Regions from separate parts of the Mixta calida genome, predicted to be linked through region 2. Evidence: riboswitches for the same ligand, from Rfam matches in the RefSeq annotation. Region 2 holds a riboswitch; each other region holds the start of a gene.

What was found. A riboswitch is a leader RNA that binds a small molecule or an ion and turns the genes downstream of it on or off. The one in region 2 is predicted to bind thiamine pyrophosphate.
Region 1: linked by a shared signal. The riboswitch ahead of thiC (phosphomethylpyrimidine synthase ThiC) and the one ahead of thiB (thiamine ABC transporter substrate binding subunit) in region 2 are both predicted to bind thiamine pyrophosphate.
Region 3: linked by a shared signal. The riboswitch ahead of thiM (hydroxyethylthiazole kinase) and the one ahead of thiB (thiamine ABC transporter substrate binding subunit) in region 2 are both predicted to bind thiamine pyrophosphate.

The regions. Positions count from the first base shown of each region.
Region 1 covers NZ_CP026378.1:4,064,563-4,070,335, reverse strand. The annotation lists gene C2E16_RS19340 (HesA/MoeB/ThiF family protein) at 1-39, opposite strand, end outside; gene thiE (thiamine phosphate synthase) at 32-673, opposite strand; gene thiC (phosphomethylpyrimidine synthase ThiC) at 670-2,592, opposite strand; TPP riboswitch at 2,677-2,776, opposite strand; gene C2E16_RS19325 (Rsd/AlgQ family anti-sigma factor) at 2,906-3,412, opposite strand; gene nudC (NAD(+) diphosphatase) at 3,553-4,332, shown strand; gene hemE (uroporphyrinogen decarboxylase) at 4,437-5,504, shown strand; gene nfi (deoxyribonuclease V) at 5,507-5,773, shown strand, end outside.
Region 2 covers NZ_CP026378.1:875,468-881,240, forward strand. The annotation lists gene C2E16_RS04135 (DedA family protein) at 1-160, shown strand, start outside; gene thiQ (thiamine ABC transporter ATP-binding protein ThiQ) at 157-891, opposite strand; gene thiP (thiamine/thiamine pyrophosphate ABC transporter permease ThiP) at 875-2,485, opposite strand; gene thiB (thiamine ABC transporter substrate binding subunit) at 2,461-3,447, opposite strand; TPP riboswitch at 3,493-3,609, opposite strand; gene sgrR (HTH-type transcriptional regulator SgrR) at 3,645-5,306, opposite strand; gene C2E16_RS04160 (MFS transporter) at 5,635-5,773, shown strand, end outside.
Region 3 covers NZ_CP026378.1:2,903,821-2,909,593, reverse strand. The annotation lists partial or broken gene C2E16_RS13880 (RHS repeat-associated core domain-containing protein) at 1-1,785, opposite strand, end outside; gene C2E16_RS13875 (DcrB-related protein) at 1,797-2,240, opposite strand; gene C2E16_RS21185 (hypothetical protein) at 2,320-2,451, opposite strand; TPP riboswitch at 2,801-2,897, shown strand; gene thiM (hydroxyethylthiazole kinase) at 2,931-3,722, shown strand; gene thiD (bifunctional hydroxymethylpyrimidine kinase/phosphomethylpyrimidine kinase) at 3,719-4,516, shown strand; gene fbaB (class I fructose-bisphosphate aldolase) at 4,669-5,721, shown strand; gene C2E16_RS13850 (GntR family transcriptional regulator) at 5,759-5,773, opposite strand, start outside.

The DNA.
Region 1 (5,773 bases), 1.1 Mb from region 2:
CTGACGGCTGTAGCGCAGAAAATCCTGATCGTTAAGCATCGTCATCTTCTCCTGCGCCAGCTAACGCCAGCAGCGTCTCGGTAGCGGCGCGCCAGTCGTCGGCCTGAGTAATGGCGCTGACCACCGCGATGCTGCCCACGCCGCAGGCCAGCACCGCCGGAGCGCGTTCAATGCTGATGCCGCCGATGGCGACGGTCGGCATTGTGCCCAGTCGCGCAACGTGGCGCGTTAGCTGCTCCAGTCCCTGCGGCGCAGAAGGCATCGCTTTGGTTTGCGTAGGAAAGATATGGCCCAGCGCGATATAAGAGGGCTGAAAGGCGAGCGCCCGGTCAATTTCCCGATCGTCGTGCGTTGAAAGGCCGAGACGCAGCCCGGCGTGGCGAATCGCCTCCAGATCGGCGACGTCCAGATCTTCCTGGCCCAGGTGCACACCGTAAGCGTGATGCTTAATCGCCAACTGCCAGTAGTCATTGATAAACAGACGCGCCTGGTAAGCATGGCCCAGCGCAATCGCCTGCTGGATAGCGGGTTCTACTTCCTCTGCCGGACGATCCTTAATGCGCAGCTGTAGAGTGCGCACCCCCGCGGTTAGCAGACGCTCTATCCATTCCACGCTGTCGACCACCGCATAAAGCCCAAGCCTGGCGGGGCAAGATGGAAAAGGCTGACTCATGCTTTTCCCTCCGGCGTCAGGGCGTCCGCAGGATGATAAAGCTCGCCGCCGCGCTGACGAAATGCCTGTGACATTTGCGCCATGCCGACTTCAACAGGTTGCGCCTGCGCTTCCTGTTTGGCGGCATAGTCGCGCACCTCCTGCGTAATTTTCATTGAGCAGAACTTCGGACCGCACATTGAGCAAAAGTGCGCCACTTTCCCCGACTCCTGCGGCAGCGTTTCATCGTGATAGGCGCGCGCGGTATGCGGATCGAGCGCCAGATTGAACTGATCCTCCCAGCGGAATTCAAAGCGCGCTTTCGACATGGCGTTATCGCGGATCTGCGCGCCAGGGTGTCCCTTGGCCAGATCTGCCGCGTGCGCCGCGATTTTGTAGGTGATCAGTCCCTGGCGAACATCTTCTTTATTCGGCAGGCCGAGATGCTCTTTTGGCGTGACGTAGCAGAGCATCGCGCAGCCGAACCAGCCAATCATCGCCGCGCCGATGCCGGAGGTGAAATGATCGTAGCCGGGCGCGATATCGGTGGTCAGCGGGCCGAGCGTATAGAACGGCGCTTCGTGGCAGTGCTCCAGCTGTTCGGTCATATTGCGGCGGATCATCTGCATCGGCACGTGGCCGGGGCCTTCAATCATGACCTGTACGTCATATTCCCAGGCGATTTTGGTCAGTTCGCCCAGCGTATGCAGCTCGGCGAACTGCGCTTCGTCATTGGCGTCCTGAATAGAGCCGGGACGCAGTCCGTCGCCCAGTGACAGAGAGACGTCATAGGCGGCGCAAATTTCACAGATTTCACGGAAATGCTGATACAGGAAACTTTCCTGATGATGGGACAGACACCATTTCGCCATGATCGAGCCGCCGCGCGAGACGATGCCAGTCAGACGTTTCGCCGTCATCGGCACATAGCGCAGCAGAACGCCGGCGTGAATCGTGAAGTAGTCCACGCCCTGTTCCGCCTGCTCCAGCAGCGTATCGCGGAACAGCTCCCAGGTGAGGTTTTCAGCAACGCCGTTCACTTTTTCCAGCGCCTGATAGATCGGCACGGTACCGATCGGCACCGGACTGTTGCGCAGGATCCATTCGCGCGTTTCATGAATATAGCGGCCGGTGGAGAGGTCCATCACCGTATCGGCGCCCCAACGGGTCGCCCAGACCAGCTTTTCGACCTCTTCTTCGATAGAGGAGCTGACGGCCGAGTTGCCGATATTGGCGTTGACCTTCACCAGGAAATTGCGGCCGATAATCATCGGCTCCGCTTCTGGATGATTAATGTTGGCGGGGATAATCGCGCGGCCGGCTGCCACCTCCTGGCGTACAAACTCCGGCGTAATGTTTTCCGGCGGGTGCGCGCCGAAGCTGTGGCCAGGGTGCTGCTGGCGCAGTACTTCGCTACGAATGCGCTCGCGACCCATATTTTCCCGCAGGGCGATGAACTCCATCTCCGGCGTCACGATCCCCTGACGCGCATAGTGAAGCTGCGTAACCCGACGTCCCGCCATCGCGCGGCGCGGGCGCGGCAGATTATCGAAGCGCAGATGATCGAGCCCTTCATCCTTCAGGCGTTGTTGGCTGTAACTGGAGCTGAGCTGCGTCAGTTCGCTGTCGCCGCGCTGTTCGATCCAGGCGCTGCGCAGACGCGGCAGGCCCTGATGAACATCGATTTGCGCCTCGGGATCGCCATACGGGCCGGCGGTATCGTAAACCGGCACCGGTTCATTGGCTTCATAAATCGGATCGTTTTTATCGCCGCCGATCAGGGTAGGGCTGAGCTGGATCTCGCGCATCGGCACGCGAATATCGGGACGACTACCCGCAATCCAGATACGTTTAGAGTTGGGAAAAGCGGTACCCTGCAATGAGGAAATAAACTGTTGCGCCTGAGCGCGCTGTTCACGACGGTTGGGTTTAGCAGACATAGCAATCTCCAGAAAAAGGAACGTTGCTTGTCCGGAGCTCGGAAGGAGTAACGACACGCGGCCAGTACGGATTGACGGCGTGAAAAGATCTGTACTCTTGTTCCCTTCGCAGGTACTAACCTGATCAGGTTCCGCGGATCCCGAATAAACGGTCTCAGCCTAAAAGGCACTCCGACAAGATGAAAATCAGGCGTCAGCAGGGCTGACAGCCTGGACCCGTCACGCTTAACGCCGTGGCGAGGTCATAAAAAAGCCCCTTCAGCATAAAGGGGCGTTTAAGAAACTACAAGGGTTTATAACAAACTGATAACCATCAGGCCGGACGTGCCATTGCCTGATCGTTTGCAGCCGCCAGAGCGGCGAGATTATGGTCGAACGCCAGCTGGATCAGCTTATCTTCCAGCGTAAAGCGCGCTTCCAGCGCTTCACCGACTTCCGAAAGGGCCTGCTGGAATTCCAGACAGTTATCGTGATCGATAGCCGCTTCAAGATGGGTATCATACAGTTGCATGATGGTTTCGGTATTAGCCTGCAGGCCGGGGTAAATTTGTGCCGCCGCCAGTAACGGGCTGTCGCCAGTCATCTCTTCGATGATACGTTCATAGACGCTAAAATGTCCGGTAGAAAGATAGTCCACCAGGTTCTGACAAAAATCATCAAGAGCTTTCTCATCAAGCGCAGTGAGTGATTCCTTATTCGGCTTGATGCCTACTACCTGATAATAAGCAACCAACAGTTGCCTGCGCGCATTTAGCCAAAAATCTACCAGTTCATTACTGCCACCTACGCGCTCGGTCAGAACGTCTAACTGGTTAAGCATGTTTGTCTCCGTGGGTTATAGTCTTACCGCTACTTATACTTAACATCAGTACAGAGGCTGTGTCCCGTATCTGTTCCAGTTTTAAGAATATTTACGGCCCCAGTCACAAAAGGCGTGCTGAAGCAAAGGATAACTTTTCTATGGAACGTGTGATTACAAGCGTAGACGCTGGCTGGTGGGTTGTCAGCCACGAACAGAAAATTTGGTTGCCGAATGGTGAATTACCGTTCGGTACGGCAGAAACATGGGATCTGGCGGGGTCGCGCGGCGCCATAATCGGCGAATGGCGCGGCGAGCCGGTCTGGTTGATCCGCGAAAATCGCAGCGAAAATATGGGATCGATTCGACAAATCATCGATCTGGACAGCGGACTGTTTCAGCTGGCCGGACGCGGCGTCCAGCTGGCGGAATTTATTCGCTCGCACCGCTACTGCGGCTACTGCGGCCATGAAATGCATCTGAGCAATAGCGAAAACGCCTGCCTGTGCGGCCATTGCCGTCAGCGCTATTACCCGCAAATCGCCCCGTGCATCATCGTTGCTATCCGCCGCGACGATAAAATTCTGCTGGCCCAGCATGCCCGGCATCGCAACAGCATCTATACCGTGCTGGCGGGATTTGTCGAAGTTGGCGAAACGTTGGAGCAAGCGGTGGCGCGCGAAGTGATGGAGGAGAGCAACGTGCGGGTAAAAAACCTGCGCTATGTAACCTCGCAGCCCTGGCCTTTTCCTCATTCGCTGATGATGGCCTTTATGGCAGAATATGATGAGGGAGAGCTGCAAATCGACAATAAAGAGCTGATCGACGCCAACTGGTTTCGCTACGACGCCCTGCCGCAGCTTCCGCCCGCCGGCACCGTAGCGCGTCGTCTGATAGAGGATACCGTGGCGCTCTGTCGCGCGGCGGATGAGCAACCGTAACGGCGACGTTCGCAGGGCTGGATAGATGCGCCTGAGGCGGCAAACTTGCTTAACCGGCGGCAATAACTGCTACACTAGGCGCCTGTATTTGAGAGAGCCTTATGATGAGCGAATTGAAGAACGATCGTTACCTGCGTGCCCTGTTACGCCAGCCGGTAGATGTGACGCCGGTATGGATGATGCGTCAGGCTGGACGCTATTTGCCGGAATATAAAGCCACGCGCGCGCAGGCAGGCGATTTTATGTCGCTGTGCAAAAACGCCGAGCTGGCCTGCGAAGTCACGCTGCAGCCGCTGCGTCGCTATCCTCTGGATGCGGCGATTCTCTTCTCTGATATTTTGACTATTCCCGATGCGATGGGGCTGGGGCTGTGGTTCGAGGCGGGCGAAGGCCCGCGCTTCGCCTCGCCGATTACCTGTCGTGCCGACGTCGACAAGCTGCCGATTCCCGATCCTGAGCAGGAGCTGGGCTACGTGATGAACGCGGTGCGCACCATCCGCAAAAACTTACAGGGCGCAGTGCCGCTGATCGGCTTCTCCGGCAGCCCGTGGACGCTCGGTACCTATATGGTTGAAGGCGGCAGCAGCAAGGCTTTCACCAAAATCAAAAAAATGATGTACGCCGAGCCGGAAACCCTGCACGCGATGCTGGATAAGCTGGCCGACAGCGTCACGCTCTATCTCAATGCGCAAATTCGCGCTGGCGCGCAGTCGGTCATGATATTCGACACCTGGGGCGGCGTGCTGACCGGACGCGATTATCACGACTTCTCGTTACAGTATATGCATAAGATCGTTGACGGCCTGATCCGCGAACATGACGGGCGCCGCGTGCCGGTTACGCTGTTTACCAAAGGCGGCGGTCAGTGGCTGGAAGCGATGGCGGCGACCGGCTGCGATGCGCTGGGCCTGGACTGGACCACTGATATTGCCGATGCGCGCCGTCGCGTGGGCGATAAAGTCGCGCTGCAGGGCAATATGGATCCGTCTATGCTTTATGCATCGCCTGCGCGTATCGAGCAGGAAGTGGCGACTATTCTGGCAGGTTTCGGCCAGGGTAACGGACACGTATTTAATTTAGGACATGGCATCCATCAGGATGTGCCGCCTGAGCACGCAGGCGCGTTTGTGGAGGCGGTGCATCGGCTGTCATGTCCTTATCACAAGGAGTAGACATGGATATACAGGCATTACGAGCCGAACAGTTGCAGCGCGCCGCGGAAGTGGTGCGCCATGATGATTTCGATGTGATGCCGCCGCGCCTGATTGGCGGCGCGGACGTAGGATTCGAGCAGGACGGCGAGGTGACGCGCGCCGCCATGGTCATTCTGGAATATCCTTCGCTGAAGCTTATCGAATATAAGGTGGCGCGCATCGCCACCATCATGCCTTATATCCCCGGCTTCCTCTCCTTCCGCGAATATCCGGCGCTGCTGGCGGCC
Region 2 (5,773 bases):
AAAACAGCAGGACTGGGCGACGCCTTACCTGACGACGCAGCGCCTGCGCTGGCTGGCGCCGCTGGGATTTATTCTCGGTGCGGGCAGCCTGATCGCGATTCAATTTCACCCGATGATGCCGATTTTCCGTCAGCTGTTGGTGAAAGTCTTTATCGGTTAACTTCTTGCGCCTCCGGCTGGTTCATCCGCTGGCCGGTGGCGAATCCCCAGAACTTCCGCCGCCTCCGTTTCGCCGCGCAGCAGCGCTGAGGTGGCGCCGTCCCAATAAATACGTCCATCCACCACCAGCACGCTGCGCGCAGCGATCTGCTGCGCATCCTCCAGGCTGTGCGACACCATCAGCAGCGTCAGCTGACGTTCGCGGCAGACCTCATCCACCAGCGCCAGCATCTCCTTACGCAGCGCCGGATCGAGCGCAGAGAAAGGCTCGTCCAGCAGCAGGATCGGCCTGGCGCGCACCAGACAGCGCGCCAATGCCGCCCGCTGGCGTTGGCCGCCGGAGAGCTCGCCCGGCAGGCGCGTCAGCGCGGATTCCAGCCCCACGCGGCGGGCGATCTCCGCCACCTGCTGATGCTGCGCGGCGTTCAGCTTCAGCCCTGGATGCAGGCCCAGGCCGATATTTTGCGCTACCGTCAGGTGCGCAAACAGGTTGTTTTCCTGAAACAGCATCGAGACCGGGCGCTGGGCGGGCGGCGTGTGGGTATGATCCGCTCCGTTTAGCGTTATCTGCCCGCTGTGTGCATCAAGAAAGCCCGCCACCAGGCTAAGCAGGGTGCTCTTTCCGGCGCCGCTCGGCCCCAGCACCGCAACGCGCTCGCCCGGGCGCAGCGACAGCGAAAAGCGCATCGGCAAATGGTGGTAGATCCAGGTCAGATTAGTCAGGGTTAGCATGGCGTCCCGGTAGTTTTTCAATCAGGGTGAACAGAAGAAAGCAGAGCAGCAGCAGCAGCAGAGCGGTGACCGCGCCGTCGGCGCTGCGATAGGCGCCAATCTGCTGATAAAGGTAGTAGGGCAGGGTGCGGAAATCAGCGCTGCCGAACAGCGCCACCACGCCGAAATCGCCAACGGACAGCACGCAGGCGAACGCCAGCGCCTGCGCCAGCGGACGCTGCAATGCCTTCAGCTCAATCAGGCGCACGCGCCGCCAGCCGCGAATATCGAGCGACAGGCAGAGACGCTGGTAGCGTTCGGCGATATCGCGCATCGGATTTTCCAGCACCTTCATCGCGTAGGGGATCGCCATCAGCGCATTGGTGAAAATGACGATGCCGTCCGCCTGCTGCGGCAGCCCCAGCGTGCTGTTAAACAGCAGAAAGAAGCCGGTCGCCAGCACGATGCCCGGCATGGCGAGAATCAGCATGCCGCTCATCTCCAGCGCCTGGCCCGCCAGCAGGCGCTGACGCAGGCGCAGTTCACGGCTGCTCCAGAGCAGCAGCATTGTCAGCAGTACCGACAGCAGACCGGCGGCCAGCGCGATGCGCAGCGAGGTTCCGGCGGCCTGCCACAGCGCGGGCTGATCCCGCAGGCTGCCAGCGCCCTGGCGCACGCCATCGACGATAACCGCCAGCAGCGGCGGCAGCAGCAACAGCAGGGCAAGGGCGATAATCAGCGTATCGCGGGCCAGCGTGCCGAATCCACGACCGGGGGCGCGCCAGCCGTTCAGCGAGACGCCGCCGGTCGGCAGCGCTTTGCTCAGGCGCTGGCTCAGCATCACCAGGCCAAGACAGCAGCCCATTTGCAGCAGCGCCAGCAAAGCGGCGCGACCGGGATCGTAGTCGTAACTGAGCGCCTGGAAAATCGCCAGTTCGATGGTCGTCGCCTGTGGACCGCCGCCCAGCGACAGCACGGTGGCGAAGCTGGCGAAGCAGAGCATAAAGATCAGCGCCGCCGCAGGCAGGATCTGACGACGCAGCCAGGGCCATTCCACCAGACGGAAAAAGTGCCAGCCCTCAATGCCGAGCTGCGCGGAGAGCTGGCGCTGTTCGCCGGGAATATTCTCCAGCGCCTGCAACAGCAGACGCGTCGCCAGCGGCAGGTTAAAGAAGACGTGCGCCAGCAAAATACCCTGCAGGCCATAGGGCGAAAAGCGGTATTCGACGCCAAGCAGCGCGCAGAGCTGGGCCAGCCAGCCCTCGCGTCCGTAGACGCTCAGCAGGCCGAATACCGCCACCAGCACCGGCAACACCAGCGTCATTGCACACAGCCGGAGCAGCAGCTGACGGCCAGGGAAGCGTCGTCGCCACAGGGCGCGCGCCAGCGGGATCGCAGGCAAAACCGACAGCAGCGCCGACAGCAGCGCCTGCCAGAACGAAAAGGCGACCACATGATGCAGATAGCTGTCCTGCAGCAGGCCGCGCCAGTCGTTATCGGGCGCGTTGAACCACAGCGCGCCGAAGGCCAGCAGCGCCACGCCGACCAGCAACGCGGCGGTCAGCAGGCCAGGCCATAGCCAGCCTGCAATTAGCGGCTGACGGCGCGTTGCCATGCGCTAATCCATGCGGCGCGCTGCTGCGCGACCTGCTCCGGGGTGAATTCTAAGGCGGTTTTCGGCACCGGCAGGCTGTTAAAGCCGGTCGGCAGCGCAGTATTGATCACCGGATACATCCAGTTGCCTGTCGGGATAGTCTGCTGGAACGGTTCGCTGACCATGAACTGCATAAACTGCCGCGCCAGCTTTGGCTGGGCGCTGTTTTTCAACTGCGCCGCCACTTCAACCTGCAGATAGTGACCTTCGGCGAAACTGGCCGCCGCGTAATGATCTTTCTTCTCGGCAATCAGATGATAAGCGGGGGAGGTGGTATAGCTCAGCACCAGGTCGCCTTCGCCTTTCAGGAACAGGCCGTAAGCTTCGCTCCAGCCTTTGGTGACGGTGACCGTTTTTTGCGCCAGCTTCTGCCATGCCTGCGGCGCATCCGCGCCATAGACCTTCTGCATCCAGAGCAACAGGCCGAGGCCTGGGGTGCTGGTGCGCGGGTCCTCGTAAATTACCCGCCACTTCTGGTCGCTTTCCACCAGTTCCCGCAGACTTTTCGGTGGATTCTTCAGCTTGTTTTTGTCATAAACAAAGGCGAAGTAGCCGTAGTCGTAGGGGATAAAGGTGCTGTTTTGCCAGCCGACCGGCAGCGTCAGTTTGGTGGTGTCGACGTCAGAGGGGGTAAACAAGCCGGTCTGTTCCGCCGCCTGTACCAAATTGTTATCCAGCCCCAGCACTATGTCGGCCTTGCTGTTTTTGCCTTCCATACGCAGGCGGTTCAGCAGAGAGACGCCATCTTCCAGCGCGACGAATTTCAGTTCGCAGCCGCACTGCGCCTCGAACGCCTTTTTAACCGCCGGGCCAGGGCCCCATTCGGCGGCGAAAGAGTCGTAGGTGTAGACGGTGAGCGTCGGCCTGGCGGCAAAAGCTGGGGCGGACAATAACAGCAGAACGGGCAAAACTTTTTTCAACACGTTGCGCTCCTTGAGGAGAAGGAATAACAGGGCGCGTGATCTGAGGATGGACGGCATCTCAAATCCCTACGCCGGTATTAACCGGATCAGGTTCGACGGGTCTCTCTCAGTGGAAAAGCGCGCTGTTTTCGGCTGCGCGTCTCCACACCCCGTTGAGAACGACTTAGTGTAGTGTTTTCGTAAAGTTAACGAAAGCGTCAGGATTCAGGCGGCGCGAACCAGGCGGATTTGAAATCAAACCAGCCCAGGGTATTCATGCGCACGCCGCGCATGCTGCGCTGGCCTTCCAGCAGCAGCCAGTGATGAAACAGCGGATGCAGATAGTGGTCTTCTACCAGCTTTTTACACCAGTCCGCCAGCGTCAGCTGCTGTTGACGCCAGCGCGCGGCGTCGCCCTGCCAGTCAATATCGATGCAGTGTTGCAGCAACGGCAGCTCATACAGCAGGGCAAAGACGGAAAAGCCCAGCGGCAGCGTAAAGTTGGCGCTGCCCAGCCAGATATCGCTTTCCGCCTCGCCGTGATGCCAGCTGGCGTAGTCGATCTCCTGCACGATCAGCCGCACGCCGTGCGCCGCCAGCAACGGCGTCAGCAGCCCGGCGATCGCCTGATGTTCGCTGTGATGGCGATAGCTGGTCAGCGTCAGCTCGGTGAGGCCGGCCGGTTTCGCGTCGGCGTGCATTTCACGCCGATGGTGCCAGCGCGGCAGCAGCCCCCAGGCGGGAAACCAGTAGCGCTGATAGCCGGGGCTGGCGTTGTTCAGCAACGAGATGGGATTTAGCAGGGTGCTGACCCAGCGACGCACCTGCTCGTCGCCGCCTTTCGCCGAACGTCGATCGAACAGCAGAAAGTAGCAGCCCTCTTCCAGCCGGCTTTCCAGCGCGGTTTCATCCTCCTGGCTGCCCTGAACTTTCACGCCGGCGTAAACCAGCTCCTCGCTAATCTCCGGCAGCACCCAGATATTGACCTCATCAATCAACGCCCGGTAGCCAAAGTAGTCGTCGAAGGCCTGAATTTTCAGCTGCGACTGCTGATTACGCACCACCGAATAGGGGCCGGTGCCGACCGGCTGGCGGCTGTAATCCGGCAGCGTCGGCCACTCCTGCGGCAGGATCATGGCGCTGACGCTGCCCAGCAGCCACGGCAGCCAGTCGTCAGGCTGGCTCAGGTAGATGTCCAGCGTCCAGGGCGTCGGCGAGTCGATACGCGTCAGGTGGGAGAAGAGTGGCTGGCGCGTCAGACGTTCCAGACTTGCGATCACATCCGCCATATCCAGTTCGCGGCCATGATGAAACTGGATCGCGGGACGCAGATAAAAGCGCCAGTGCTGCGGCGACAGCTGCTGCCAGTGATGAGCGATATCAGGTTCCAGTTCCCCATTTTCCTCATTTATGCGCGTCAGGCTGCTGAAAATTTGGCGCGCCAGATGGGTTTCCGAGCGACGCAGCGGCGAACCAGGCAACAGATTCAACAGTGGGCGGTAGTAGAGAATGCGCAGGATATGTTTGCCCTGGCGGAAACTGCGGCCCAGCCGCGACGCGATCATCTGCCGTGCCTGGCTTTTGTCGCCCACCAGCTGCACCAGCTGCTCGATGCCATCCTGCTCCAGCAATTCCTCGGCCCGCTGCTGTTGCAGCGCCAGTCCGGTGGCATAAAAGCGCAGCTGCGAGCGCTTGCCGCGTCCCGCCTCTGCCTGCCAGCTGAGCCATCCCTGCGCCTGCATGGCGTTCAGCAGGTTGCGCATATGCCGGCGCGAACAATGCATCTGCTGTGCCAGTCGCTCCAGCGTGGTTTCCTGCGGCTGGCCGCTACAGCTCTGCCACAGGCGAATAAAATGTTGTTGCAGGCGCGAGGAGGGCATAAAAGGGGAACTCCGTATAAGAATTCGTCAGTGTTTAGGTCCCCTTATTATGCGCATAATGACAGCAGATAAAAGTGCGGGAGGCAGCCTGACCGGCTGGCGCATTTTTATCCGAACGGGACGCGCCGCCGACAGGGCGTCGTCGCTCCGCTCTTTATTCTGAGTAGGGTGCAATTACACCGCCAGCAGCCATTGAGGCCGCTGGCTTTTTTCTTTTTCCTGTGCTTTCTTCTACAACGATCGTTATCGCCATGCGCGGCCGATATCTGCCTGCGGCGTCTCTTTTGTGGCTGCTTGCCGTTTTCTTCTTCCAGGTACAGGAACCGTTATGAAATTTTTGCTGACGCGCCGCCGCCGTCTCAATCCGGTTTATCTCGCTTTTATGGCTGTCTCTTTTATGGTCGGCATTGCCGGCGCGCTGCAGGCGCCGACGTTGAGCCTGTTTTTATCGCGTGAGGTGGGCGTTA
Region 3 (5,773 bases), 2.0 Mb from region 2:
TCCGTCCGGGTAAAGGGTCTGTGCAATACGGTCTGTGCTGCGGAACCAGTGGTAGCGGGTGGTGCGGCCCGCCGGGTCGGTTTCGGTTATCAGACGACCATAACGGTCCCACTGGCTGCGTCGTATGGCTCCGTCAGGCAGGATAACATCGCATAACTCGCCATCACGATAGACGAAACCGGTCTGGCGACCGTCATAATCTGTGAAACGTGCAACATTGTCATCGTCGTCAACCAGCCAGTGTGCTTGTGCGCCATCGTCGCGGGTGGCGCGGCGGGTACCGTTTACAAAATCGTATTCAAAATCAAGCTGCTCACCTGCGCTGTTGCGGTATGCCACCACGCGCGGCAGACCATCAATGCTCCGCCAAAGATATTCATTCAGAAGCCCGTTGCTGTCCTCATGGCTGCGCAGTAAATCCGTTCCGTCCCCGTCGTCGTACCAGCTGAAACGGCGGCGAATTTGCTCACCGCGCCCGGTTACGGTGAGCAGCCGGGCCTTATCATCGTAGTTGTAGCGGACCAGGCAGACTTCATCATCCAGCCAGGCTTCGGTCAGGCGAACCTGTCCGCTGACAGTTGTGTAGCGGCAAACCACGCGTTGTCCTGCGCTGTCGGTGAGTGAATGCAGCGTGTTGTTATCGTTCCACCCGAACAGAATATCGTTACCACAGGGTTCAGTCAGGCGCAGCGGCAGGGCAGGGGAACCGTCCCGCAGAGATGAGTAATGCCAGCGCTCGCCGCTGATGTCATACACTGACCAGCTGTCGTCCTGATGGTGTTCCAGCCAGCGCTTCTCCGGTTCACAGAAGGTTCGCTGACCTTTCGGCACCGGCGGGAAGGAGACGTAATCTCCCGATGGCGCACGCCATACCAGCCCGTCCTGATATTTTTCAAGTCGGGTTTCCCAGAAAAGTGACCAACCCCGGCCCAGCACGCTGTCGCCGGGATGGCCGCTGCGCCAGTAACGCTGCCAGACAACCGGCAGACGGGAAGGTAATATGAAGTCCAGCTCGTCATCACCGGAGAGAAACTTCTGGCCGCTGACAATATCGACCGGGCGGGCGATAATCCCCACGGCAGCCGCACCCGTCATCATCACGCCAGCGCGGCAGGCGACGCGGGCCAGTTTGTTGATGCCCGGAATTTTACTGAACAGCCTGCCCAGCGCACCGACTTTGCCTGCGGCGCCTCCCGCTCCGCCGAGCAGTCCGGCAAACAGCAGCGTCAGGTCAGACGCTTTGTACAGCCATTCCGGGACTTCAGACTGTATCGGCAGCGTCTGTTCTGGTTCACCGCCGATAACCACGTCTCCGGAACCGGTCATGACTTTGCCGCCACAGGTGGTCTGGTCACCGGTACGAACGGCAGGCAGACCGTTGATATAAACACGTGAGGAGCCTTCGGCCATCTGTTGTGAGCCACCGTCCCTGGCGCACTCCGCCATGCTGTCGGTGGCAATGGCGGCAGGTCTGCCATTAATGAACACGTTATGAGAGCCGGTGGCAATAACGCCTTCTTTTTCCATGCTGGCGGCCCCGGCGTCTGCGATACTGTCCCGCGCAGCCGTCGCCAGTTCGCCTGTCAGATACCCCACCGCCAGGCTGGCCCCGACCAGAAGCACGCCAATACCCAGACAGGACGCACCGATACCGGCCACCATAAGCGCTCCGGCGGCAATGCCACCCGCCGCTGCAATCAGTCCCCCGACAAGAGTCCCGGCAATCATCCCTGCCAGACCATGGGAGTGGCCGATGTCGTCTCCGACACGCGCCGCCTCAAACATAACAATGTCCCTTAATTGTTAGTGTTAAATCTGAAACTTGCGAGGAGTGCCTGAAAGCACTGGCTGTCCGTATCCCGGATTTTTTCCATACGGGTCATGGTGAACACCAGAATATGGTTATCCGCTGTGTTAAATACCGCCTGCTGCTGAAAGATCCGTCTGTTGTCACGAAGGTAGCTGGCATGAAGACATTCACCGGGGATAAGATTCTCCCCCAGTACAGCAGCTTCACGCAGCGACAGCTTCCAGCCCTTCAGATGCTTATTCATCAGCGCTGTCTGGCGGTCAATATAGTCCGGCAGAGCCTCACCGTTACTGAGGGTATCGCGGGAGATGTTAAATGCGGGGGCGTTCTCGCCGGCAAGCGTAAAGACATTCACCGTGCGGTCCTGATACTGGTCAGGAAGCGTTATCCGGCCTTCGGTGAAAAGACAGACAGCGTGGCTTTCGGACATTAAGCAGATTCCTTTGCCTGAGAAAAGGTTAAGTCTGCCACAGGGTGTGGCGGCTGGCTATATGCACACCAGGTTTTCATTAACCCAAAAGCAGGACACAAAAAGACGGCCTTATAGAAAATAGCGGGTCAGCAATCATCTGAATCTCCACGGCTTCAACCGACTTAATCACGGCAATGATCTGATGCTCAGTAAAACGGGCGTTACGCATAGCGATCTCCTTCGTTGGCGTATGCCGAAAGATCTCTGAATGTAAATGGCACGCTTATGCGGGATACTGACAGCGCCTTGGCTATAAGTTCTGAATGGCTCGGTTTTTCCTCTTTCAGGACCCATTATTAAAGTGATTCTGTCTTAAATGCACGAGCAGCGACAACGACAATTAACAACAAATGAGGCTGGGGCAACCTGGCTTTTTTGTCTGTCGTTTACTGTTGGGCCACAGCCTTGAACACGGTGTAGAGCACATGCCGTTTTGAGGGGTTGTGTCTTTGACTTCCCGCTGGCATGATCCAGAACAGAGATTAACGGGACGTTAATCGCAATGTATTGATTTTTAGTTATTTGACTCGGGGTGCCCTTCTGCGTGAAGGCTGAGAAATACCCGTATTACCTGATCTGGATAATGCCAGCGTAGGGAAGTCAGATGCCTGTCCGGCATTGCCTTCTTGAGCGCCGGCCAGGAGACCTATGAAACAGCCTGACCTGCCTGATGCCGCGTTTACCGCGCGCTCCCTCTCTCTGTTCCGCCAGCGCGCGCCGCTGGTTCACTGCATGACCAACGATGTGGTTCAGACCTTTACCGCTAACGTATTGCTGGCGCTGCACGCCTCGCCGGCAATGGTCATTGATGCTGAAGAAGCGGCGCAGTTTAGCGCCGTTGCCGATGCGCTGCTGATTAACGTCGGCACCTTAACCCGTACGCGCGCCGACGCGATGCTGGCGGCGGCGCAGGAGGCCCGCAAAGCCGCCACGCCCTGGACGCTCGATCCGGTGGCGGTCGGCGCGCTGCGGCTGCGCACTGATTTTTGTCAGCGGCTGCTGACGCTGAAACCCGCCGCCATTCGCGGCAACGCCTCGGAAATTCTTGCGCTGTCGCTTCAGCAGAGCGGCGGACGCGGCGTTGATACGCAGCATCAGGCGGAAGAAGCGCTTTCCGCCGCTCAGCGGCTGGCGCAGCGCTGCGGCGCCATCGTAGTGGTGACCGGCGAAGTGGACTACGTCACCGACGGTGAACGCACGCTGAAAGTGCCGGGCGGATCGCCTTTGATGACGCGGGTGGTCGGCACCGGCTGTGCGCTATCGGCGGTAGTGGCGGGCTTTGCGGCGCTGCCGGGCGATCGGCTACAGCATATCGCCAGCGCCTGTGGCGTTATGGCGCGCGCAGGCGAGTTGGCGGCGGGCCGCGCACAGGGACCGGGCAGTTTTATTCCGGCGTTTCTCGATGCGCTGTGGAACCTGAATGCGGAGGCGCTGGCATGAGAATCAATGCATTAACTATCGCCGGCACCGATCCCAGCGGCGGGGCTGGCATTCAGGCCGATTTAAAAACCTTCTCCGCGCTGGGCGCGTACGGTGCCAGCGTCATTACCGCGCTGGTGGCGCAAAACACCTGCGGCGTACAGTCGGTTTATCGCATCGAACCGCAGTTTGTCGCCGCGCAGCTCGATTCGGTGCTGAGCGATCTGCGTATCGACAGCGTAAAAATCGGCATGCTGGCGGAGAGCGATATTGTCGAGGCGGTGGCAGAACGGCTCGGTCGCGCCGCGGTGCCCTGGGTCGTGCTGGATACGGTGATGCTGGCGAAAAGCGGCGATGCGCTGCTGTCGCCGCAGGCGGTGACGACGCTGCGCGAACGGCTGTTGCCACGGGTATCGCTGATTACACCCAACCTGCCGGAGGCGGCGGCGCTGCTGGAAACCGGGCACGCGCGCGACGAGCAGGAGATGAAACAGCAGGGCAGAGCGCTGCTGGCGCTGGGCTGCGAGGCGGTGCTGATTAAAGGGGGGCATCTCAGCGATGCCGAAAGCCCGGACTGGCTCTTTACGCGCCAGGGTGAGCAGCGCTTTACTGCGCCGCGCATCGCCACGCGCAATACCCACGGCACCGGCTGCACGCTTTCATCGGCGCTTGCCGCGTTGCGTCCGCGTCATGCCGACTGGGAAAGCACCATCGCGGCGGCCAAAGCCTGGCTCCAGGGCGCGTTGGCGCAGGCCGATACGTTGGAAGTCGGGAAAGGCATTGGGCCGGTGCACCATTTTTATCGCTGGTGGTAGGGCGTAACGCAACGTTTACCGGCGGAGATTTCTGAAAAATGGAGTCAGCAGTTTGCGTTAGCGGCTGAAAAGGGGCCAGTCTGTGCCGGGTCGTCGGGCGGCCCGACAACGGATCGGAGCATGCGATCCCCTTTAAACACTCAGGAGCTAACATGACGGACATCGTACAGTTATTGGGCAACGAAGCGGACAGCCTTCTGCAACATCGCTGCATGACCATTCCAGCGGACAGCCTTTATCTTCCGGGCGCGGATTATGTCGATCGGGTGATGATCGACAACAATCGTTCTCCTGCCGTGCTGCGCAATATGCAGACGCTTTACAATACCGGTCGCCTGGCGGGCACCGGCTACCTTTCTATCCTGCCGGTTGATCAGGGCGTGGAGCATTCCGCTGGCGCCTCTTTCGCCGCCAATCCGCTCTATTTCGATCCGAAGAATATCGTCGAACTGGCGCTGGAGGCGGGCTGTAACTGCGTCGCCTCAACCTACGGTGTGCTGGCGGCGGTGTCGCGCCGTTACGCCCATAAAATCCCATTTATGGTCAAGCTGAACCATAACGAAACGCTCAGCTACCCGGCGCAGTATGACCAGACGCTCTACGCCAGCGTGGAGCAGGCATTCAACCTGGGCGCCGTGGCCGTCGGCGCGACCATTTATTTCGGTTCCGAGCAGTCGCGTCGCCAGATTGAAGAGATCTCCGCCGCCTTTGAGCGCGCGCATGAGTTGGGCATGGTGACCGTGCTCTGGGCCTATCTGCGCAATAACGCGTTCAAGAAAGATGGCGTGGACTATCATGTCAGCGCCGATCTCTCTGGCCAGGCGAATCATCTGGCCGCCACCATCGGCGCGGATATCGTGAAGCAGAAAATGGCGGAAAATAACGGCGGCTATAACGTGCTGAAATTCGGTCATACCGACAAGCGCGTCTATGACACGCTGACCAGCGAGCATCCGATCGATCTGGTGCGCTATCAGCTGGCGAACTGTTATATGGGACGTGCCGGGCTGATCAATTCCGGCGGCGCCTCCGCAGGCGAAACCGATACCGCTGAATCGGTTCGCACCGCCGTGATCAATAAACGCGCTGGCGGCATGGGGCTGATTATGGGACGTAAGGCGTTTAAGAAGTCGATGCGTGATGGCGTGGCGCTGATCAATGCCGTCCAGGATGTTTATCTGTCGAAGAATATCACCATCGCCTGATGGTCAGCGGGACGATGCTGCGTCGTCCCGCCTCTCTTTACACCTGCTCAAA